3 regions of the Paenibacillus sp. 276b genome follow, and region 1 is predicted to be linked to each of the others. Evidence: riboswitches for the same ligand, from Rfam matches in the RefSeq annotation. Region 1 holds a riboswitch; each other region holds the start of a gene.
What was found. Region 1 has a riboswitch for cyclic di-AMP ahead of BLV50_RS00560 (C40 family peptidase). Riboswitches for the same ligand answer to the same signal wherever they lie in the genome.
Positions count from the first base shown of each region.

Region 1 (8,188 bases):
GATTCTCATAATACGGCGGAGGCCATTCAGCGTGGCGACGTATTTGTATTTAAAAAGGGTTCTGACGTAGCTGGCATGGTTATTTTGATGAGCCAGCCAAGTGCATGGGATGTGCATTTATGGGGAAGCAAAGCGCATGCCGGGGATGGTGCACTTTATCTGCACCGATTAGCCATCCGCAGAAAGTACGCCCAGAGTGGATTGGGAAGGGCGATTTTGCAATGGTCCAGCAGCGGGATACAGTTTGAGGACAAACATATTGTCCGATTGGATTGCGGAGCCGAGAACGCGACATTGAACGCATTCTATGGGCGTAACGACTATACCTTTGTGGGAGAGACAGACGGCTTCAGTACGTACGAGAAGGCGGTCACACACTTGTCTGTATAAACGCTGTATTCAAACATAAGAAGTACATTCAAAAAGCCGGGGGCTACCATTGCTCACTGGCTTTCATTTGTATGTCGGCAAAAGAGGCTTAACTTTCAAAATCATACATCCGCTTCTTAGCCGAGCATCTTCTGAATATGTTGTATATACGACTCCGAAGTGAGGGCGTACGCTCAAACAAGATGAATAAGATAACGTATAGTAGAATAAAGGCAGACAGAGAGCGATGATTTCCATTGGAATTGCCCCCAGTACCTAACAGTACTCGTAATATCGTCAGCGTCAGATGCAACATGGTACAATTGATATTGAAATGAATTCTATTATTCGGCTGTAAATGAGCGAGTGATAAGAAATCTCATTTTGTACCTTTACTGAACATATGTTCTGATATATCATGATTGAAGATGTAATGAAAAGATTTATGCTAGAAAGGGGGAAACTAACGGTGAGATTGCTGCAGGCGCTTTTCTTTCCTCCGGAGCAGCCCGGAGGTGTATCCTCTATGATTCCGTATATGCAAGAGAGGTTTACAACCCCGAGGTGGGAGATGGATCTGTTCTCGTTGCCTAAGCGAATTCGCAACAAGGGCAGGGAAGATATCCAGTTTGAGACGTTCGATTGGACCCAATATCAGGATAGTCCTATCGTGCAAAAATATATGCAAACCTACCGGGATTATTTGTGGTGGACCAAGCTGCGTATTCAGAAGCCTTACGATCTGATTCATGCCCATCATCCTATTGCGGGGCTTGCAATGAAGAAGGTTTTCCCGGATGTTCCTCTCATTCAAACGATCCACTCCAGTTATGAGCGAGAGCTGATACTGAATGGAAGAATTGAGCCGAACGGACCGGAGCATCAATTCCTGCTGGCCATCTATGGTGAGCTGGAGCACCAGGCGGAGCGGTTGTTAACGGTATCGGATTCTTTCCGTCGTTATCTGGCGCCTTATGTACAGCATCCCGATGTTATCGGTGTGATTCCGAATGGTTTTGATGAGAAAAGGTTTAAGCCAATTCCCCATGAGAACGCGATACCACAGCTGGTCACCGTATGCCGTCTGGTTCCGGCGAAAGGGCTGGATATTCTGTTCAAAGCCTGCGCCGAACTGAAAGCCCGGGGACATGATTATGTGCTTCATATTATTGGGGACGGACCGATCCGTCCAGACTTGGAAGAATTGGCCCAGCGGCTGGGCATTTATAATGAGACTATTTTTTATGGTTACACGCTGCACCCTGAGGAATTCATGCCATTTTTTGATATCTTTGTACTTCCTTCGCGGGCGGAGGCGTTCGGGTCTGTTTTCGCGGAAGCAGCGCTTAGCTGTCTTGCCCTTGTAGGTACAGATGTTGGCGGCATACCCGAACAGATCGAGAACGGCAGTAACGGCTTGCTGGTGCCTTCAGAAGATCCGTCTGCACTGGCAGAAGCGCTGGAGAAGGTGATGGTTGACCCGGCGTACCGTTATGAGCTCGCTCGTTCGGCATGCGAGAAGGCCAAAACCCATTACTCTTTGGGCAGATCGGTCAATGAACTGAAAAAAATGTATTTGCAATTCTCGAGCCAGTTTTAACTTCTGGAAAGGGAAAAGAAGGAAGCCGCTGTGTGAACAGCGGCTTTTTTTATGTTTAGGGAAATGATACTTCGCAACAAAAATACGTTGTTATAGGTGTTTGTTACGACCTCGAAAGCTTCCCCATCGATCCATTACTAATTTTGCACCCCAGACCAGTGCCAAACTGCCGAAAATGGGGTAAAGGATAGAGAGCAGGGAGCTGAACCCAAACTGGCTAAGCGAATAACATAGCAGCATGATGGCCAGTATGATTAGTTTGGGATGTACGTGGACATGCTGTCTGAGTTGGAGGGTCATTCCATAAATATCGGCTACAAATGTACTGAAGATTTCCATAAAAATCAGGGATACATAGATAGACTGGACTACCCATCCAAGTTGAAAGGCAATGCTGCCCATTGGAATTTCAAATTGCGTGATGCCAGGCATCTGGGCTGACATGGCGAAGTGGGCTGCCATAAGCATGAATCCTACACCAATCCCGCCCAGAACGCCGCCCCATTTCAGTACCTTTCGGCTGCGAATCTGATTCCCCACCGGAACAAGAACAGCTTGGGCAAGTGCCAGGTTGAATGAAGTATACAACAGAGGAGATAACCAGACCTGGATTGGATTGCTGTCCGTGGTTAATGTAATAAATCGGTTTGCGCCGGGATGATGTATGGTGCTGGTGATCATAAGCAGAGAGAGCAGGAGCATCATTGGCACTACGATACTGTTCATTTGCAGAATAGCCTGAATGCCCCGTCCAAGCAGCAGATATGTACCGATAAGGGTAACAATCAGTCCGGTCTGGTAATGAAGCCCCAGATGCTCTACAAAGACCGACCCTGCTCCGGCCAGCATGACACTGTTTACTCCGATGAGAATAAGAAGGGTAACCCAGGTAATCCAGTTTCCTGCTTTATGACCGAATAGATGCTTGTTGAGATCTTCGTATGAGCGCGAGCCGGTATCATGGGCAATCAGCATCATTTTTGTACCTAACCAGACAAAGAGCATGGTCGATAAGCCAATGGTAATGGTGGCCCATTTGCCATACTGGGTAAAAAACTGCAATATCTCCTGTCCTGTTGCAAAGCCGGCTCCTACTACCGTTCCAATGTATGTAAATGCGATCTGCAGCACCCGAAATGCCTGTTTCATGCGTTTCCCCTCTCAGGCCCCTGAATAGTTTGGACATGCGGGTGCCATGGTACAAGGTATGCTTGACCCATCAAAGTCATGACAATTGAAGTGTGACATAGGGTCATTTCTATGCTCTGGACAAGAGCAAAGGCAATTTCGCTTGAACTGATAGCCGGATCTATGATACTTTTACGTCATAGGATAGGCTTGGGAGGTCAAATTATGGAAGTATTGAAACAACGAATTTTACAAGAAGGTGTAGTCATGTCAGATCAGGTGCTGAAGCTGGATGGTCTGCTGAATCACCAGATTGATCCTGCATTGACGATGGAAATGGGACGTGAATTTGCCGCTCGTTTTCGTGAAAGTGGTGTAACTCGGGTCATTACAGTGGAGTCTTCCGGGATTCCGGTCGCCTTTGCTGCCGCACATGAACTGGGTGTTCCGCTGGTATTTGCCCGTCGCAAAAAAACACTTTTGGCTGACCCCGACGCCTACTGTGAAAGAGTACCTTCTTTTACCAAAGGAATCGTAACGGATATTATGGTGTCGCGTGAATATATTCATGAGAATGACCGTATTTTGTTTATTGACGATATCATTGCGAATGGTGATGCCGCTCGTGGTGTCATCAAAATTATCGAACGTTCGGGTGCGGAACTGGTTGGATTCGGTGTCGTGGTCGAAAAATGTTTTCAGGCCGGAGCGCGCACTATTCGTGAGCAGGGTATCCCGGTTGAAGCGTTGGTGCGCATTCGTTCACTGAACGATGGCACCGTGCAATTTGACGATAACGAATTGTGACTTTTTAAAGGAAAAAGTGCCTATTTTTATAACAATGCCTTTGCATGACCGCTGATTTCATTTATAATGGGGTTATGTTAGGGAGAGGAGGCAACACCATGGGTAACCAACCGGCAACAGAACAATTTTTTATTGATAAGCTGGCGGAATCGAAAGTACATTTTGAGCGTGCCCTGGATTGTAAACATACGGAATTCGATGACCTTTATCCCTATATGATTGAACATCCTCAATTTTTCTGGTACAAACGCTACGTTGCCTGGTCAGAATTGCTGACGATTGTAGGCTTGTGCGAAGAGTTGTCCTTCTCTTGGAAAGAACAATTTACACCGCATCAAGTGGAGTACCTTGAAGAACGTGTGATGTCCGCCAAAGTGCTTGATTTTTGGTTTGAGAAGAACGACAGCAAAGAGCACGCGCAGCGGTAACTTTCAGTCGGGACATACTTTCGAATGACATGACAGTCCAATACAGTCACGTGAGACCTAAATGACTTTTCATTTAGGTCTCTTTTTGTAAATAATTTTTTTGGGAAAGTAGGCGCCATAAATATGATCAGTGATGCACAATTGGATGCACTGCGTTTATCGGGTGAAAAAGTAAGGGTAGTACGGGACGAGATTCAGTCCAATGATGTGACAGGTATTGTAGTGGCTTGGGACGGGGAGCAGGTACTCATTCGCCGTCAGAATCGGCGTGTGGTCAAGCTTGATCGGAATTACCGATATCAATTGTTCAGCGAACCACGCGAGAGCCTGCTCGAAGAATAGGACATGCCTATTTAGGTTCATTTACCATGGATGTTTTGGCATAATTACACCTCTCGGGAGAGAAGATAGGTACAGTGAGAGCTTGTAACATATCAGCCGAGAGGATGTGCGGTAACCATGACACTGATGAATGATAAGGTTCATGCCTATAAAGATCAGATTGGTGAATTAAGCGATGTGCTACCAGCAGTGGTGAAGTCTTATCATGAGTTCACTGGAGAATGCTTTCAGGCAGGGGCGATTGATGCCAAGACCAAACAGCTGATTGCGCTGGGTATTGGACTGTTTGCGAACAATGAGGTATGTACGTTTTACCATGTGGAAGAGGCACGTGCCAAAGGAGCGACCGATCAGGAGATTATGGAGACGGTTGCTGTGGCTGGAGCGGTAGGTGGAGGCCATGCGCTGTCTCAGGGTGCAATGAGAGTACAGAAGGCTTTACATTAAGTATAGAAGTCTACAGCACACCGAATTTGTAAACAAAAGCCCCAAACAAAGAGGAGGTCCCGGATTCACCCGGAGCCTCCTCTTTGCGCTATATCAAATCAAACTTATATTTTGCCCAGCATTTTGTTATACATAAATTGTCCTGTTACCCGGCGTGCTGTTACGTAACGATCATTGAAGTAAGGATTGGATAATTGTGTGATGCTGACACCCTTGCTGCTTGAAGCATGAGCGAACTGTCCGCCCCCGATATATACACCTGTATGTGAAATGCCATTGCCCATCGTATTAAAGAATACCATGTCACCAGTACGCAGATTAGCTTTGGATACCGGAGTTCCGGCCTTAGCTTGTTGCTGGGAAGTGCGTGGTAATTCAATGCTATATTTGTTGAAAATATATCTCATAAATCCAGAGCAATCAAATCCGGCCATTGTTGTGCCGCCCCATTTGTAAGGTATGCCTGTCATGTTGTTAACGACGCTGTTGATACTGCTTGCCTCTGTGCTTGCTGCACCGGATGTAAATAAAACTGCTGCTCCAAAAATGGAGATGATAAGCTTTTTCAAAATTTTTGTTCTCCCTTCGATGCCTACGGAGTTAGCTAAGGGTTCGGTAGAAGGTTCCCTATATTTCCTATGTATAAGAATAATTCACCCAAAATGGTTCCCCCGTTTTCAAACATGAAACTCGGCAAATGAATAATTAAGTTTTTGTAACCTTTTGAAACTATATTGCATAAATGCGAAAATGTCAAACCGATTTTGAACACTTCTTATCATCTCAATGTTAACGGAATTATCGCTATTTATGTAGAAATAACTCGAATATTGGGTTTTAATAGATGACAAAAAAGTAACTACTGTTTCAAATGGAGAAAAATTGGATAATTTATTGGCTTTCCCACATTTCGATTAGACGATACCTAAAGGTTAAGACAAAGAATTTGTTACATATTGTTGCAATTATTGACAAAATTCATTGTTTTGCATAGAATTCTTTTTGTATAATCCACTTATTGGATGAAAAGAAATAGTTTGAGTTTAAAAACAAATATAAGGAGGGGAGACGCTCAAGGAAAACAGTTTGCAGAAAATGAATTGGGGAGTGTTCTAAACGATGTTGAAGGCACAAGCAAGGTTTGCATCTTTGGTAATGGCATGTACAATGATTTTCTCTGTTGTCGGAATGGTATTTCAGCCTGCTGCTAAGGTATCTGCTGCAGACGCATCTGGAACGACAGCAAGTATCTCAGATATTTTGAAGAATCAACGTCCTGACGGGGGATGGAAGAAGGATTACAAAGAAACAAGTGGTGAGTGGGCCAAATCTACGATTGATAATAAAGCTACATACTCAGAAATTAGAAGATTAGCCAAGGAATTTAAAAAGACAAATGATCCGCGATATTCGGCTGCTGCCATCAAAGGAATCAACTTTTTGTTAAATATGCAGTACTCCAATGGAGGATGGCCACAAGTATACCAGAGCTCAGGCTATCACAAACACATTACCTTCAACGACGATGCCATGATTAATGTCATGTACATGCTGGATGAAGTAGGTGCACGTAAAGGTGATTTCTCATTCATCGACAGCTCTCTTGCGGATCGCAGTAAAAAATCAGTTGCCAAAGGTGTAGATGCTATTCTCAATACACAGGTTGTAGCAAATGGTAAACTGACTGCATGGGGACAGCAGCATGATTCCAGCTCCCTAAAACCTGCAGGAGCAAGGATTTATGAAGTGCCTTCTCTAAGTGCTGGAGAGAGCAGTACGATTGTAAAGTTTTTGAAAACAAGACCGTCGAACTCGAAAATTAAGGCTTCCATTCAAGCGGCAGAAGCCTGGTTCAACAACGTGAAAATTACAGGATACAAGTATGTCAGAGAAAACGGAGATAGCAAACTCGTAGCTGATTCAGGTGCAGCGCCAATATGGGCACGTTTTTACGAAATTGGAACGGATAAACCGATCTTCGTAGGACGTGATGGGGTTTTGAAATACAAACTCAGCGATATCGATAAGGAAAGAAGAGGTGGGTATGCCTGGTATGGCAACTGGCCTTCAAAGATATAATTTATAAAAAGCTTTATCATTGAAACCGAAATTATATTTTTTTGTTGACACTAATTACCTGCACATGATATATTATCTCTTGTCGCCGCGATATAATTTCTCGGAGATAAGACATACGCGGTCGTGGCGGAATTGGCAGACGCGCACGGTTCAGGTCCGTGTGGGCTAACCCCCGTGGAGGTTCGAGTCCTCTCGACCGCATCATATGTAACACGAAAAAGGTTCCTAGAATGGCATTGCTGCCACTCTCGGAACCTTTTTTATTTGTTTACAGATTTTGATCTTTGCTTTTCCTGATTCTTTTCAACCCATTCCCTCGGCTTGAGCAAAGATGAAGTTTCCATTTGTTTATTTATCCATTAATGGAAATATGTTTGTTCTGCGACGGTTTGCCCCTATATTTCAGGTTAATTGTACGTAAAATACCGAATTGTACCTATCTTGGGAATGCCTCATCCACTATTCTCTTCTCGTGTGGAAGCGCTATCAACAGGAATTTGAATGACCAAATTCAGAGGGGGTAGGGATAATTTGAAACGAATCGGAAAAAGGATGGCAATGTGTTTCATGGTATTTATGATTGCGGCGGTGCAGTTCGGGATTATGGGAACGACAGGTAATGTGGCACAAGCAGCAGATAAGAGTCTGGCCCAAAAGCCGTATATGGGTTGGAGCAGTTACAGCATGCAGGTATATGACGGGCCGGGTAACTGGACATCGGCCGAGAGTATTAAGAAGCAATCGGACGCCATGCGTGAGAAGCTGCAAGCCCATGGATATGAATACATTAATATTGATGCTGGCTGGAACGGTGACGAAGATGAATACGGCCGTCCTATTCCGAGTACTGTTCTTTATCCAAATGGATTTCAGGAGGTCATTGATTACGTCCATAATAACGGACAGAAGATCGGAATCTATCTGATTCCGGGATTATCAATCACCGCCTATGATAAAAATCTTGAGGTTTATGGGTCGGGCGGGGCAT
Region 1 is NZ_FNRR01000001.1:104,503-112,690, forward strand. It holds gene BLV50_RS00525 (GNAT family N-acetyltransferase) at 1-390, shown strand, start outside; gene BLV50_RS00530 (glycosyltransferase family 4 protein) at 839-1,969, shown strand; gene BLV50_RS00535 (YkvI family membrane protein) at 2,060-3,118, opposite strand; gene BLV50_RS00540 (xanthine phosphoribosyltransferase) at 3,323-3,904, shown strand; gene BLV50_RS00545 (hypothetical protein) at 4,003-4,332, shown strand; gene BLV50_RS00550 (hypothetical protein) at 4,456-4,674, shown strand; gene BLV50_RS00555 (carboxymuconolactone decarboxylase family protein) at 4,792-5,121, shown strand; gene BLV50_RS00560 (C40 family peptidase) at 5,226-5,690, opposite strand; cyclic di-AMP (ydaO/yuaA leader) riboswitch at 5,696-5,827, opposite strand; gene pelA (pectate lyase) at 6,241-7,200, shown strand; tRNA gene BLV50_RS00570 (tRNA-Leu) at 7,318-7,401, shown strand; gene BLV50_RS00575 (X2-like carbohydrate binding domain-containing protein) at 7,732-8,188, shown strand, end outside.

Region 2 (8,188 bases), on a different contig from region 1:
CCTGTAGCCATTCTGCAAGTGACGGATGCCGCAGGACGAGTAATCTATGAAGCACCTCAGACCAAGGCCGAGAAGGTCGTTGAACCCGCTGCCGCTTATGTATTAACACGCTTGATGGAAAGTGTGTTCGAAAATGGAGGTACGGGTAATCGGGTATCTGCAACGATTAAACGGCCTGTCGCCGGCAAAACGGGGACGACCAATACGGATGCTTGGCTAGTCGGCTTCACCCCAGAGCTCTCAACGGCTGTCTGGGTCGGTTACGATCAAGGCAAAGCCATTTCCACATCCGACGGGCGTCGTGCGGCACCCATGTTCGCCCAGTTTACGGAACAGGCCCTCGCCAGTGTTCCACCGAAGATTTTTACTGTACCGGATAACGTCGTCAGTGTATATATCGATCCCGAATCCGGCAAACTGGCTGGCAATGGCTGCGCCGAGAAACGGCTGGAAGTTTTTATTGATGGCACGGAACCGACCGAGGTCTGCCGCAGCGCTTCAGACGATTCGGGTTCAGAGAAAGATAAAGACACTCGAGAAGTGCAAACCCAGCAGGGAATACAGGAAGAGAAGCATTCATGGTGGAAGGATTTCAAACGCTGGTGGGTGGAATAACCAAAGTGACGTAAATACGTAATGACGTAATTGCGTCATCACCCGTAAAATTCAATTTAGCATAAAAGCAAAAGCCCCGAACCGATCATCTCGGTCACGGGGCTTTTGCTTCTTCTTTTTGAACAGCTTGAAACATTCATTAATTAGGCAAGCGCTTCTTTCAATTCATCCGGAGAAGCGTTCCACCATTCTTCGTTATGCGTAGTCAGCAACGTCTTGAGTGCCGCGCGATCCTCAGGTCCAAGATCATCCAGCATGAACCGGCGCTTCATGGCATAATCCATGCGATTCACATGATCGGCAAGCAGTTTCCATCCACGACGCGCTTCTGTATCAATCCACATCTCACACGCAGTTGCTCCACCATAGAACTGCCCCTGTTCGTTACGGTCCACAGCTACCCATACTAGCCATACTTGGCGTCCATTGGGCACATCCTCACGATTAGTCGAGAACTTGATATTGCGCTCCACTTTGCTCTTCGCATGCATCGCGCCCACATCAATCTTTGCTTCACCGTTATCAATAATAACGGGGGAAAGGTTATTCAGATCAATGGAGCCTGCACCGAAACCTTTGTGTTTGCTCTTTGCACTAACGATATTCAAGGCAATCTGTTTTTTGCCGTTCTGCTCGTTTTGGTCCATGTTTTATAGCCTCCAAGGGTTGATACAAATATTTTAACTAATAATCGCCCCAATGCAAACATATACATGCTGTAGATGCTTGTCAACGGGAGGTATTTAACGATGATTCCACGACGCGCCAAGAGCTGGCTCACCGCAATTATAGCCCTGTGTTTAGTTGCCGGGGGGATATGGCTTGGTCTGGGCTCCACACGCTCCATTCAATCTGACTTGCCTGCGCTCGCCCCGGAATCGGGCAAGCCTACGGCACCCGTCAAAACCCAAACATCTCCGGAAAGTATACAGACACCTACCGCTGAAGTGTTCAGCAACCGCGTAGTGGAATATCACATGGATGTGAAGCTGGTAGACGGGAATGTACTGCAAGGGACTCAGACGATCACCTGGACACATCCAGGTAAGAAAACCGTCAGCGAGCTTTATTTTCACATGTATCCCAATGCCTTCTCTTCTGCCGACACCACTTTTATGAAAGAATCCGGAGGGAAACTTCGAGGTGATGTCATGCCCACTAACGGTTACGGTTCCATGCATATTACAGAAATGAAAACAGAGGATGGGCTTTCTCTCTTACATCGGATGCAGTATGTGCAACCGGATGACGGAAACATGAAAGATACTACCCTCATTAAGGTACGGCTGCCCAAACCCGTTAAAGGCGGTGAAAGCATCACGCTTCACACCCGATTTGAGGTCAAGCTACCGAAAATTTTTGCCCGCATGGGAACAGCAGATAATTTCGTTATGGCAGGTCAGTGGTTCCCTAAACTTAGCGTATATGAGCCAGTAGGCACACGAGGTCAAACGACCGAAGGCTGGAATCTGCATCAGTATCACGGTAATTCAGAGTTTTACGCCGATTTCGGTATCTATAGTGTGCGTATTCGGGTACCGGAAACATACAAAGTAGCTGCTACTGGATTCCCAACCCAGCAAGCGGTTGTGAAGAACGGCGAAAAAGTATATCAGTTCTATGCCGATGATGTGCATGATTTTGCCTGGTCAGCCTCTCCTGATTTTGTTTATGCAGAAGAACCCTTCTCTGCTCCCAATGTGCCAGGCGTTCGAATCAAGCTGTATCTCGACCCTGCTCATGAGAATCTGAAGGAACGTTATTTCTACGCCGCCAAAGCAGCGCTATCCAATTATAGCAAGTGGTTTGGCCCTTATCCGTATTCCACACTGTCCATCGTTGTCCCGCCCAAATCAGGGAATGGCGCAGGGGGAATGGAATACCCTACCTTGGTCACCGCCTTCGGTGCAGATGATTCTGCTCCTGGCTACGATCTGGAACGCACGGTTGTGCACGAGATTGGGCATCAGTATTTTTACGGCATGGTCGCGAGTAATGAATTTGAAGAGGCTTGGCTGGACGAAGGATTCACCTCCTATGCAGAAGACAAAGTAATGGAACAGGAATACGGACTTATCCCGAATCTGCCCGTACAAGCTGGTCTCATTACTTCTCCAGCTTCACTGACACAGGACTCCTGGAAGTTTGATTCCCAGAATCAATATGCAGCAAACGTATACACACGAGGCAAGCTTGTATTACTTGGAATAGAACAACAGGTTGGTGCTAAAACGATGGAGCGTATTCTCTCGACCTATGTGAATAAATACCGCTTCAAACACCCTACTTCGTCTGATTTTCAAAAGGTCGTGGAACAAGTGACGCGTACATCCTGGACCGATTATTTTAATCAGTATGTATACGGCGATGGCATGGCTGACTTTGCAGTGGAAAAGATCGCAATCAATCCTATCCTGAAAGACGGCCAAACGTTGTACGAGTCATCGGTTACATTGCAGAAAAAAGGGAGTGAATATAAGAAGGTTCCTGTTCGAATTATGTTCGAAGATGGGAAAACCATGACGAAAGAATGGGATGGTAGCGAGGAGCGCATTACCTACAAACTGACCTATACTTCCCCTGTTTCCTGGGCTATGACTGATCCGCTATACACGATTGTGCTGGAGAACCATCATATGAACAATTTTCTGAAAGCCGGACTGGATGAGCCAACTAAATCCCGCTGGAGCATGAGCGCAACCAAAATTATAGAAGCCATATTCGGAAGTCTGTCATGGTGAGGTGGATACAGTGAAAGCGAAAATACGTGAAGGCTGGTTTCTCGTCCGTCAGCATATGTTCATTGCGGCACTCTTATTTCTCTATCAATTAGTATGGGGATACTTTCTTTATCGGATGGTGCAGTCAGCTGTGGTTCCGCTGCTCCTGCGTTATCCTGACCCTGATACAGGGGAACTCAGTACGATTTTATTTAAAATGGAGAGCCAACTCGGTCTGACAACGAATCCGGAGGTTCACCGCTATTTATGGATTTTAGGGGCTATGCTGCTGATACGGATTCTGATTAGCCCACTCATTCAGGCAGGGCTGCTCTACTCGCTCCAGCATTATAACCATTCGGAAGAGCGCATTCCATTCATTCGCGGTATCAAAAATTTATGGAAACCGATGCTGTTGCTCCACACCATTCGGACTATATTACTGCTGCTACCCGCTTATTGGCTCGCGCCAAAGCTCTATTCCATCTTTATGGAAGGTTTTCATTCCCTCCATCTGCTCTTGCCTGGTATTCCCTATGTTGCTGGTTGGATTGTATACGGGTGGGTTATCCATCATGTCCTACTGTACATGCAGTTTGGTATCTCAGCTCCCGATGGGGAAGGCGGAGCACGTGGTACGTTTCAAGCTATATGGATTGCACTACGCCAAGTCATCACTCTAATCGGCATTGCTGTCCTGCTGGGCGGCCTTCATCTGTTGGTCTTTGGTGCCTTTACTTCAGCTTCATGGTTACTAACCGGCTTAACTGGTCTTATACTACAACAAACGTATCCACTTGCCCGGTGCTTGCTGAGTCTGTGGAAAATATGTGCCCATTTCCGCCTATGGCAGTCCAACTCGGTCAAAGATTAAATTAAACGGTTAAAAACGGTTACCATCTCTATGTAAAGTTGTATTCTTCAAATGCCGTTAAACAAGCAAACCTCGACCTTTCCCCGTCAAAGGTCGAGGTTTTTTTTGTTAATTTTGTTGTTAAACGTTGCCAAAGTGATATACCTCTGTTACAATAATCGCAGTGAGTTTTTAGTAACAACTTTGTAATCTTTACCTTCATATTTGTAACTACTTAAAATTTAATCGTCATTTCTTGATTTCGCAGGTGCATAACTAGCATAGCCAAATTCCTAGCACCTGGGAAGCGGGGGAACCAGTTATGGGTGAATTGATCTTGCAACAGAGGGATCATAGGGGACCTTCAACCGAATCCTTAAGCTAACCTCGCAGGCATTGGAAGGGGTATATCTCTTGTTTAAGAAGAAATTAACCGCAGCTGTACTCAGCCTCACATTCGCATTATCGCTTGGAGCAGGCAGCGCATTCGCAGATTCGAAAATGGACCAAGTTATTGATTCAGCAATGGGGACTACATACAAAAGCGGAGGAACAACGCTTAACGGCTTTGACTGCTCTGGATTCACAAGTTATGTATTCGACAAGCTGGGCATTGATCTGGCTCGCCAATCGAGTTCACAATTCGACATGGGTGATTCGGTATCCCGGATGGAAATGAGACCAGGTGATCTGGTATTCTTCAATACAACGGGCAAAGGGGTCTCGCACGTAGGGATCTTTGTAGGGGATGGAAAGTTTGCACACTCCTCTTCTTCCAAAGGAGTTACAATCAGCGCATTAAGCGAAAGCTACTGGGCTAACCGCTATGTTGGCGCTAAACGCATTATGAGCACGGACGCATATGAGACATTGGCCATCGACTAGGGACAAGCTGAGCAACGTCATGCTGTAACAATAACACTACTGTAACGAAGCATAATAGAACCGTCTGGTACATTCTCCGCAGGAATGTATCCGGCGGTTTTTTTGTGCTTCGTTTCCTTTAATGCGTTCGGGATAGCTACCAAACCTAACTTTAACTTTTTTTAAAGTTAATTTTCATTGCTTCGTCCGTGCTCTTATAATGTTTTTACCCATCCCACTATAATATAAACGAAATTACCGGAACTTTTGTTTCACTTTTTTTGAAAAACGAGGACTTGCCAAATGAACGCCTCTTTTGTAGAGTGGAAACAAGCTTAGATATGGAATGACATATGTATATGGACAAATCAAAATCATTATAGCTTGTTCACAATGAGAGGAGCGTGCAGTTGTATGGATGAAGCCCCTGTGACGTTTCACGTTGTGCCCATGCAAGAAGAACACGCGGAACTAATCTGCGATTGGCAGTATGACCCGCCTTATAATATTTATAGCTGGCTGCCCTGGGAGCAGATGAAAGCACTTGAAGTGGAATTCGGCGATCCCCAGCTACGGAAAGAACAATATGCGGTGGTGCTGGGAGAGGATCAGCAGATTTGCGGTTTTGCTCAATACTTCCCGCTTGAAGGTGTAACCCGCATCGGACTTGGCATGCACCCCGATCGATGTGGTCATGGTCAAGGAACGGCTTTTGTCTCGGCCATTGTGCAGGAAGCCATTCGCCGGAACCCTACAAACGAAATTGATCTGGAAGTTCTGACCTGGAATGACCGGGCTATTCGTGTCTATCTCAAAGCCGGATTTGTTACGCAGGATACATACGAACGACAGACACCGAGTGGTTTGAAACCTTTTTACTGTATGGTCTATGAAGGTCCTCGCGAATAACTAGGGCTTAAAATCACCCCAAAAAGTCCCCGGTTATGTGATTAGTTCAAAAAATTACCACAAAATGCTATGATGTCACTACAGGTTCCGTTATAATGATATGGATAGTTTCAAGTTAGATGATCTTTCATTCTGGAGGGGACATAAGGGATGCACAAATGGATCATGAGCGGGGTATTTTTTGCAGCGTGCGCTTTAGCTATTGTACTAATGTTTACGCTTCCAGGGAAAGAGGAAGTTGCAGAAGAAGCGAAACCGACGATGCCGCAAGTTACAATGGATGCAGGACAGGCTGAGGCACTGGTCAAAGCAAACTGTATTACCTGCCACGGTGATCAGCTTCAAGGGGGCATGGGCCCTAGTCTGCAGAAGATTGGCAGCCAGGACGATGTGGAGAAGATTTATACGACCATCGTCAAAGGTAAAAGCGGCGGTATGCCTTCGTTCAAAGACAAGCTGAAGGATGAAGAAATCGCGAATATTGCGATGTGGCTGGCGGAGAAGAAGTAATCCAAGATGTTCAAGGCGATCAGTTTGTGGCAGGGGCATGTATAGAGAGTGTGATGGCTTCAATCATCCTCTGCTCTTTACTCATGCTCTAAACCACGCTGGCGCTAGACGCGCAACGTAGTCAACCCTTATTGGTAATACAGGGTTACTCGTTTTATCAATGGTCATACAGACAAGAGGCTCTTACTCTCCCGTACTGGGAAGTAAGAGCCTCTTGGTCATTTCAGGGATGCTCCGATGAAAACATCCACCATGCTATGGCTAAATAGATGCATTAGCGTATCCTTCCAGCCTGCCTCTGATTCACCTAAAGTATGCATATATTACTGGGTCTTTGCCTTCTGCTCGGCAAGGAAAGCCTGCACTTCACGTGCGGACGGCATCCCGGACTGGGCGCCGAGCTTCGTCACCGATAACGCGGCTGCGCCCATGGCGGAGCTTACCGCCGCGTCCAGCGTCTCTCCGCGCGCGAGGGCTACTGCCAGCGCGCCGTTGAAGCAATCGCCAGCGCCGGTCGTGTCGACGGCGCTTACGGCGTAGCCGGGCGCACGGCACGCGCCGGCACGCTCTGCCTGAACGCGGCCGCTAGGCGCTGCCGCGTACACAGCCCCCTCGGGGCCGAGCGTCGTGACGACAGCGGCCCCGAGGGATGCGGCGAGCTCTGCGACCGCCGCATCCACGTCTTCCGGCCGGAGATCATCCCGGCCGGTGAGCACGGCGAGCTCGCTGCGGTTCGGCGTGACGACGTCGACGCACCGCAGGAGCTCCTGGGGCAGACCCGGCACCGCAGGCGCCGGGTTGAGCACCACCAATGCGCTGCCTTCAGCCGCCAGTTGGGCGGCGCAGGTGACCGCAGGCAGCGGGATCTCCAGCTGCAGCAGCACCGCTGCGGCTGCAGTCAGGCTTTTTACCGTATCCGCCTCTTCCAGCATCGCAGGCATAACCTGCCCATTCGCTCCAGGAATAACAATAATCCGGTTATCTCCTTTGGAGAGCCAGATAGAGGCCGTACCTGTAACGGTATCATCCAGAATGCGAACTAGCGAGGCATCCGCCCCGCTTTCCGTTAGACTGTGCAACAGGCGTTCACCAAAACCATCCGAACCTACGGCACCAATCATCGTAGTCTGTCCACCCAGTCGTGCAGCAGCAACCGCCTGATTGGCGCCTTTGCCCCCGGCCAAATAGTGCAGTTCCTCCCCACTCACCGTCTCGCCTTCCTCAGGAATGATGTCTGTCTTCACCACCAGATCCATATTAAGGCTGCCTACGACAGCAATAAGAGGTTTGTTCTGATTATCGTCTGACATGTATGCTTCACTCATTTCCGGTAGTGCGATATAACCGATCCAGGTTATTCCGACCTCATTTTCTCAAAAGCCTCATTATATTGCTCTGCTTCTTTAATATCTACAGATGTGATGCCACCTTCATCCCATGATGTGAGACGCAGTGTGACTGTTGTATAGTCAATCGTAATGAAAGGGTGATGATTGAACGCTTCCGAAATCGCTGCGACCTCGTCCACAAATGCAATCCCTTTCATGTAGTTGGAAAATACGAACTTGCGGACAATCCATCGTCCCTCTTCCAGTTCCCAGCCTTCCAGCCTTCCCAGATGAGCTTCGACTTCCTCTTGCGAAAAAACCATACGTTATCTTCCTCCCCATATGATGGCTTATCACAGACAACTGTCCATGCTGCCACCGAAACCTTT
Region 2 is NZ_FNRR01000015.1:25,860-34,047, forward strand. It holds gene BLV50_RS32010 (transglycosylase domain-containing protein) at 1-615, shown strand, start outside; gene BLV50_RS32015 (YwhD family protein) at 759-1,262, opposite strand; gene BLV50_RS32020 (M1 family metallopeptidase) at 1,365-3,356, shown strand; gene BLV50_RS32025 (hypothetical protein) at 3,367-4,209, shown strand; cyclic di-AMP (ydaO/yuaA leader) riboswitch at 4,462-4,599, shown strand; gene BLV50_RS32030 (C40 family peptidase) at 4,603-5,073, shown strand; gene BLV50_RS32035 (GNAT family N-acetyltransferase) at 5,467-5,961, shown strand; gene BLV50_RS32040 (c-type cytochrome) at 6,112-6,471, shown strand; gene rbsK (ribokinase) at 6,795-7,796, opposite strand; gene BLV50_RS32050 (4a-hydroxytetrahydrobiopterin dehydratase) at 7,826-8,122, opposite strand.
Region 2: it holds a riboswitch for cyclic di-AMP, as region 1 does, so the genes downstream of both, BLV50_RS32030 (C40 family peptidase) here and BLV50_RS00560 (C40 family peptidase) in region 1, are expected to answer to the same signal.

Region 3 (8,188 bases), on a different contig from region 1:
ACCATCGCCAGCATCCTGTTCGGTGTAGCCCTGCTGGCTTCAGGCCAAAACTCAACACTCACCGGCACGTTGTCCGGACAGATTGTAATGGAAGGCTTCCTGAACATTCGTATTCCAGCGTGGCTTCGTCGACTGGTTACACGTCTGATCGCTATCATCCCGGCCGTCATCGTAACAGCCATTGCTGGAGAGCACGGAACAGAAGAACTGTTGATTCTTAGCCAGGTTGTGCTGTCTCTGCAGCTACCCTTTGCCGTCATTCCGCTGGTAATGTTTACGAGTGACAAAAAAAGCATGGGGGCTTTTGCCAACAAGCTGTGGCTCAAAATCATCTCCTGGATCATTGCCGGAGTTATCGTTGTCCTGAATGTGTATCTGATTATCCAGACCATTCTGTTGTTCTAGGTTAAACGGAATTACGCCGTATTTTGTCTAACTCAAAAAGGCTGATCAACTCAAGTAACGTACCCCTTGAGACGATCAGCCTTTTATATGTTAGAGCAGCAGCCTAATTATACCGAATAGATCATAAATACTGCTCTTATTTAGTTGTCTGAATTTTGAGTTACCATTAACAAAGGAAGAAGTTCCTCCAGTGATTCAATAGTCCAGTCTGGACGCTCTGCATCCGCAAGCTCCGGCTGGAATCTGCCATAACCCTGCAAAATCCGGATCGTGTGCATACCCAGCTTCTTAGCCGGAATAATATCATTATCAATCCTGTCGCCGATCATGACCGCTTCCTCAGGTTTGCATCCCGCCTGTTTCAACGCTACAGCATACAATTCAGGATCAGGCTTGGACACTCCTTCTTCAGCCGAACAGGCCAGCACATCCACATACTTGCGCAAGCCGTAGCTATCCAGCCGATTTTCCGTCCCCGGACTCTGATTGGCAATGATACCAATCTTATAGTGTTGCGACAACGTCTGGAGAACAGCGTCGGCTGACGCAAAGGGGCGCTCAAGCTCTTTGCGGAACTTCAGCTTCTCCTGTATCTGTTCCCGGTGCCCCTCATCGCTGATAAGGGTACGAATAGCCAATTTCATCGGCCATTGCTCGTAATTTCGGTAGGAGGCGGCAAATATATCTCGCACCGTCTGCATCTCCACCTGATAACCAAGCGCACAAGCTTCACGAACGAACTGACCGATAATATCATCTACCGGCTCCCATTCGTCCACGAGCGTATCCCCCACATCAAAGAACAACCATTGTATTCCACGTACATCCGGCACGCCTATTCCTCCTCGTTAGCCACAGGAAATCCATATCCCTATTTCCCAAACCATAAAAAAGAAGACCCACCATCATGCATGAGTCTCCTCAAGATTCCGTTTATTTATGATTTCAATTATAACAGGCAGCTGACACTGGATCAATCACAGGAATAGTACTAGCCACTAGCCATTCAGTAGAAACCCAACTTCCCCATTCAAGGAATATACAATACGGTCTGCTCCCATTCCCCGATAGATCCCTTTGGGGTGGCTTTGTTCCGTAATGACACACAGGGACTTGGATGTCCAGGAGCGGCAGATCTGCAAATATCGACAGGTCAGGTTTAGGCTATTTTCAAAAATAAAAACATTGCCGACACTACCTTGCGGCAAAAACCATTTCTGAGCAGCAGCTGTGTTCATGCGAATGACATGCTCCACACCGATTCTCCGGAGCCTGCGCTCTTCCCCTGCACTGTTGGTCAGAACGGCAAACGGCATTTTTTTGTACATCAGCAATTTGATAAATTTACGTCCTGCTTCATTTGGAGCAGTCACTAAGATCATCTCTTTATCCATCATTCGTTCCTCCCTTGGCGTGAAAAGACAACAAAAAAGAAGCGTGGGGGACCAAGGCCTCCCGGACGCTTCTTCAATAATCCATAGCAAAAAGACACTATGAACCAGCGTACGGCTTGTTGCCTCTCCCTTTAACGCTTACGAGGTTAGCTGACGGATTCGGGCGCGAGAGTCGCCCTATTTCCGGCTGTCACCGGAAAATTCACCCCATGGATGCCTACTGTCTTGGACAGTTCATCCTGTTGGTTCCCCCGTTTCCCACCCATGAATGAATGGAAACTCAGCGATTAAAACATCGTTCTTTTATAATCATTAATCAGAGCGATATTATCGTTTGTTTCGTTTTTCATGTAAAATTTAATTTAAATTGGAATTACGATATGAATCATACACCCGTGCCATATTGGTGTAAAGTCTGCGCAGATCACCGAATCGACGGATTTTTGCCATTTCACATCAATAATAGCGCTTACAACGTATCCATTCTCTACCCATCTCATCAAAGCTCTCTAATTCTCTCTTTAGCGAAATTCAGGTAGCAAATCAGTCACAGATCATACACGACAGCTTCAAATTGAGTTAAAAAAGCAATATTAATTTTGCATTATTTAATTGTAATCAATATAATAGAAGAAAGAAGAATATGAAATGGAGGCGATTTTCATGTCAGTCTACGACTACAAAGTAAACACCCTTCGCGGTCAGGAAGTTGAAATGTCCAACTATCGTGACAAAGTACTGCTTATCGTGAATACAGCAAGCCAATGCGGCCTCACACCTCAATTCAAAGGTCTGCAAGAGCTTCAGGATAAGTTTAAAGACTCCCCATTCGAAGTTCTTGGTTTTCCAAGCAACCAGTTTGCACAGGAAAAAGGCTCTTCTGATGATATTGCCGAGTTCTGCCAGATGAACTATCGTGTTAGCTTCCCGATGTTTGAGAAGATCGATGTGAATGGTTCAAGCGCTCACCCTCTATTCCAGCACCTTACCAAAGAAGCACCAGGCGTACTCGGCTCCAAAGCCATCAAATGGAACTTCACCAAATTCCTTGTGGATCAGAACGGACGTGTTCTGAAACGGTATGCTCCCAAAACAACACCTGATAAAATTGAAGCGGACATCAAAGAATTGCTTAAATAACAAGTAAAGGCCATCCGACCCCAGCAGACAGAATGAGCATGCATTCAGGGGAAACGGGTGACCTTTTTTTGTCTGGCCCATCTGTACTGTAAATAAAACAAAAAAAGAAGAAGCTTCCCATACGGGAAGCTTCTTCTTTATCGTTCTTATCATGCGGTCGAGAGGACTCGAACCTCCACGGGTATACACCCACTACCCCCTCAAGATAGCGTGTCTGCCATTCCACCACGACCGCATGTCGTAAATAATCGGCAACAAAATTGATTATACCCGGTTCATGTTTAAAAGTAAAGCATTTTTCTTAATATCATTTTAACTGCGCTTTTCCTTCCATAAATCGTATAATCTCGTCATTTTCTCCTACGAAGTGCATATGATTAAATTTAATCCCGTTTGTATACCCGATTAGGCCGATCACTCTACTTTATTTGTATTACCATCCTTCATATCCCTTAGTATAAAGTAACTCATAAAGTTATATAAAATAACACTAATTAGATTTAATATTCAAAAAACAAAGAAACTATTGACAAAAAGCGGATATTTATGTGAATATATATATCATATAATTCGGATTTACAAACATAAAGCGAACCAAAAAGGAGTATAAATGTTATTTAACATAACATTTAACGAACGTAGGAGGCGAAAGATTGTGAACCGTGGGAATAAGCTGCTCGATTATGTCAAACTGCTTGATTCCTCTATCCAGGTCGGAGGGTTCACCCATTCCTTCGGTATGGATGCCCATATCGCTGAAGGTACCATTCGTAGTGTTGAAGATCTCGAATCATTCATGCGCTGTCAATTGCATCCCAGCATCGTGCGTCTGGAAGGTATGGCGATTAAAGGCATATACACCGCCGCAGATCACAAGGACGCATGGCGTACAGCCCTCATCGACAAACTCGTTCATGTCCAGCGCACCCCAGTCAATCTTAGAGAACATGCCTCCATTATGGGCAAACGACTAATTAAGCTAGCTCGCGCACTACACCCCTGGATTGATTTTAGCCATCTCGAACAAACGCTGGCTAAGTATGAATCTGTTGGCTGTCTCCCCACTGTTCACGCCTGGATTAACCACCACCTCGAAATCCCTGTCGAGGAGGCGGTCCTTGGTTATCTGCATTCAGCCATGAGTGCCTGCATAACCGAAGCCTCCAAAGTGATTCCCCTTAACACCGATACAACCCAGGACCTGCTGGTTCGCCTGGCCGCAGACCTGGAGCATGAATGGGATACCGTCAGCGCCTCCGCTGCGGATGGACCGGTACAACCGACCTCATTGTCCATGAAAACGTTGTTTCCAAGCTTTCACATGCTTGGAGCAGGGCTTCACGCATACAGAGCCTAATTCCCATCCCCTTTTTCTTCACACAACCCACCCTCACACAGTAAAATATAAAAAAACACGCCGCAACCTCATTGCTGGCGTGTTTTTTATGTCATTTATTTTGTCTATTTAACGCATTTACGCCATTTAACATATTAAAATACACTTATTTCCGTCTTTTTTAATTGTTAGATGACGCAAATGCGTATATAATAAAACATACAGCTCGCATATCTATATATTTTACACCAAGAATAACCAGCTGAACACTACATTCCAACGAGGGGTGAACCCTTTTGAACAAAAAGAAACCTGTGACTCCTTTCGGATGGGCCATTAAACGACGACTAACCGAACTCCAGGTCGACCAAAAGACATTTTGTGAACAGTATGGCATTCCGCCATATCGTCTGTCCAATCTCATTCACGGTACCCGCAAAGCAACCCGGTTCAGGAACCAGGTCGCAGACATCTTGGAAATTCCAGATGATTTAAGATAAGATTTCTGCCAAGGAGGAGCTCATTTCATGAGATACTTAATATCCGATCTGGAGAGATTATCGTTCCAGTCCATTCAACACCAACTTATCATCGTCGATCACAACTGGATCATTCGAAGCTGCAACACCGCTTGGCAACATGGACTTGGGCAACTGCTTCCCAAACAGAGCGTAACAAGCCCCTCCAGAACAGCACCTGAACCGCCTCATTACCTTCATCTTGTAGAGGGGTGGACATTACGCGAGGAGAAAGCAAAAAATGCGAAGATTGTTCAGGAGTTGAAAAGTATCACTGCACCTTTTAAAGACAGTTATACATACGATATCTCCGTTCAAACTGCTCACAGCGAACAGCGATGGTTCCGTATGGAACTCACCCCATTGATTCAGGCCGACCCATCCCTGCTGTCTGATCTTGCACTGATTGCACACACGGATGTTACCGAACAGAAACAGACAGAACGCCAATTGAAGAAGGCTCTGTCTGAAGTGCGCACTTTGCGTGGACTGCTTCCCATCTGCGCTGTCTGCAAACAGATTAAGGATGAACAGGACAGCTGGAACTCTGTTGAAAGTTATTTGGAGAAGCACACCCATGCCGAATTCACTCATGATATCTGCCCGGATTGCATCCGAAGACTATATCCGAAGTACTCCAACATTCTGGACAAGCGCTCCTGAACTCATCCTACGCCATGAACCTTAGCTACACAGACAGATGGTGCTCAAACTGCGACATATCCAGCTCTCGCGGTTTTCCTTGCAGTGCAATTGCCCCTTTGTCCATTACATAGATATAATCTGCAGCACCGCGTACAAAATCAATGCTTTGCTCCACCAGCAAGATGGAGATCTCATCCTTTTCCTTAATTTGCAAAATGACCTGCCGGATGTCCTCTACGATGGAAGGCTGAATACCTTCTGTCGGTTCATCCAGAAGCAATAATCCCGGCCGAGAAGCCAGCGCGCGGGCAAATGCCAACTGCTGTTGCTGCCCACCACTCAAATCACCACCCTGCCGCCCATACATCGTGGCAAGCACCGGAAACATCGCTAGCACATCCTCTGGGAACGTCTTCACCCCTGCAGCACTCGTCTCCAGACCCAGCAACAGATTTTCTTTTACCGTAAGCTGCGGGAATATTTCCCGCCCCTGCGGCACATATCCAATCCCCGACCTGGCCCGTTTGGCCGGATCGTGGGTGGATAATTCCTGACCTTTCCACTGAATACTTCCCTTGCGCGTTTTAAGAAGCCCCATCAACGTCTTCATCAAGGTGGTTTTCCCTACACCATTACGCCCCATCAGGCATACTACCTGACCTGGCTCGACATCCAGATTCACACCGCGCAGCACATTACTTTCCCCATAGCCGGACTCAATTCGTTGCAGCGACAGCATGGTCATCCCTCCTTTTGCCCAGGTACACTTCAGCCACTCTCGGATCTTCCTGCACTTCCGCCATCGTACCTTCCTTAAGAAGTTTGCCTTCATGCATCACCGTCACTTTGGCTGCATACTCGCGGACGAATTCCATATCATGCTCCACTACCACAACAGACCTTTCTCGCGCAATCTCCTGCAGTAGGCGACCCGTCTTGTGTGTTTCTTCGTCCGTCATCCCCGCTGCCGGTTCATCCAGCAGCAATACACGGGGTTCCTGCAGCAGTAGCATGCCAATCTCAAGCCACTGCTTTTCCCCATGTGATAGAGCACCTGCACGTGCGTCCACACGGTCCTGCAGACCAACCTGGAGCGTAATCTGCTCCATTGCCGGACTTATTTTTGAATACCGTTGAATACCCAGAGCCTGTAAAGGAGAACGACGAGTCTCCGCAGCCAGCGTCAGGTTCTCCTGCACGGTCAGACCAGCAAAGATCGATGGAGCCTGGAACTTGCGCCCTACCCCTTTTCGAGCAATCTGGTGCTCCTTCAGACGTGTCAGATCCGTACCATCCGCCATCTTCACTGTACCGGACAAGGGCTTGGTTTTGCCGCAAATCACATCCAGCATCGTTGTTTTTCCAGCACCATTGGGGCCGATCAGAAAATGCAGATCATGTTCATGCAGCTTCAGATCCATACCTTTGACCGCAACAAAACCGCCAAATGCCACCGTGATTTCCTCGGCGACCAGAACTACCGGAACGTCAGTAGACTTTTGGTTTTTCCTGACTGACTGGAACATGCACAACCTCTCCTCTCCGTTTCAGCAAGCGCACCACATGACGATATACACCAACAAGTCCATTCGGCATGAACAAGACCACTGTTACAAAGAGCCCACCAATGACAAACAACCAACCTTCCGGATAAGCTTCACTGATGCCCGTTTTGGCTGCGTTCAGTACCACAGCTCCGATTACCGCACCAATCAGCGTCCCACGCCCGCCCAAGGCAACCCATAATACCATTTCAATTGATGGCACGATTCCCATCATGGAAGGTGAGATGATCCCTACCTGGAGCACAAATAACATACCTGCGATTCCCGCCAACGCTCCGGAAAGGGCGAAAGCCAGCGTCTTGAACCCTGCCGGGTCATAGCCAAGAAAGCGAACCCGATTCTCCCCATCCCGCGCAGCTTCAAGCACCTGACCAAACCTGCTGTTCACAACCCGGCGACAAAGCAGGTAGGCGAGCACCAGAACAGCAAGCGTTATATAGTAGAGAGCAATCGTTGTCCCTGCCGAATGAAGGGTAAAACCAAAGATCGCGTTATATCCCGTTATACCATTGGTCCCCCCCGTCCATTCCTGTTTGCCCACAAATAACGTTACGGTAATGAGGACTAACGCTTGGGTCAGGATTGTAAAATACACACCGGTGATCCGGTTACGGAATGTGAACCACCCCAGGGTAAAGGCCAGCAATGCCGGAAGGGCAATGCCCAGCAATAGCGCCACTGGGAATGACCTGAACGGCTCCCAGAACCACGGCAGACCACTAAGACCACTCCATCCCATAAAGTCTGGAAGTGTTGTACCGCTGGCTTGCAGCTTCAGATACATCGCCATGGCGTACCCACCAAGTCCGAAGAATACACCATGGCCCAGACTAAGCACCCCTCCATATCCCCAGATCAAATCCAGACCGATCGCCAGAATGGCCAGTGCCAGGAATTTCGCCAATAGACTAAGCCGGAATTCCGTGGAAATGAGTGGAGCCAGACACATCATGATCAGGACAACCGCCCAGATGATCTTCATTTTCAGACTACCCGTCTTGAGAAGTGCCGACATCATATAACCCCCTTCTTCGCATTAATCCAGACTCCGAGTCCGTATGGCAACGAGCCCACGCGGCTTCCATTGCAGAAAAGCTACTATACAGACAAATACCAGCACCTTACCGATAGAGGCTGAGGTATACGTTTCAAATAACGTATTGAACATGCCAATTCCAAGCGCAC
Region 3 is NZ_FNRR01000002.1:565,630-573,817, reverse strand. It holds gene BLV50_RS13375 (Nramp family divalent metal transporter) at 1-405, shown strand, start outside; gene BLV50_RS13370 (HAD family hydrolase) at 546-1,238, opposite strand; gene BLV50_RS13365 (HAD family hydrolase) at 1,404-1,799, opposite strand; cyclic di-AMP (ydaO/yuaA leader) riboswitch at 1,920-2,095, opposite strand; gene BLV50_RS13360 (glutathione peroxidase) at 2,463-2,939, shown strand; partial or broken gene BLV50_RS33790 (hypothetical protein) at 2,918-2,983, opposite strand; tRNA gene BLV50_RS13355 (tRNA-Leu) at 3,092-3,174, opposite strand; gene BLV50_RS13350 (urease accessory protein UreF) at 3,595-4,296, shown strand; gene BLV50_RS13345 (hypothetical protein) at 4,572-4,775, shown strand; gene BLV50_RS13340 (nitrogen regulation protein NR(II)) at 4,803-5,456, shown strand; gene urtE (urea ABC transporter ATP-binding subunit UrtE) at 5,482-6,177, opposite strand; gene urtD (urea ABC transporter ATP-binding protein UrtD) at 6,155-6,964, opposite strand; gene urtC (urea ABC transporter permease subunit UrtC) at 6,927-8,021, opposite strand; gene urtB (urea ABC transporter permease subunit UrtB) at 8,040-8,188, opposite strand, start outside.
Region 3: it holds a riboswitch for cyclic di-AMP, as region 1 does, so the genes downstream of both, BLV50_RS13365 (HAD family hydrolase) here and BLV50_RS00560 (C40 family peptidase) in region 1, are expected to answer to the same signal.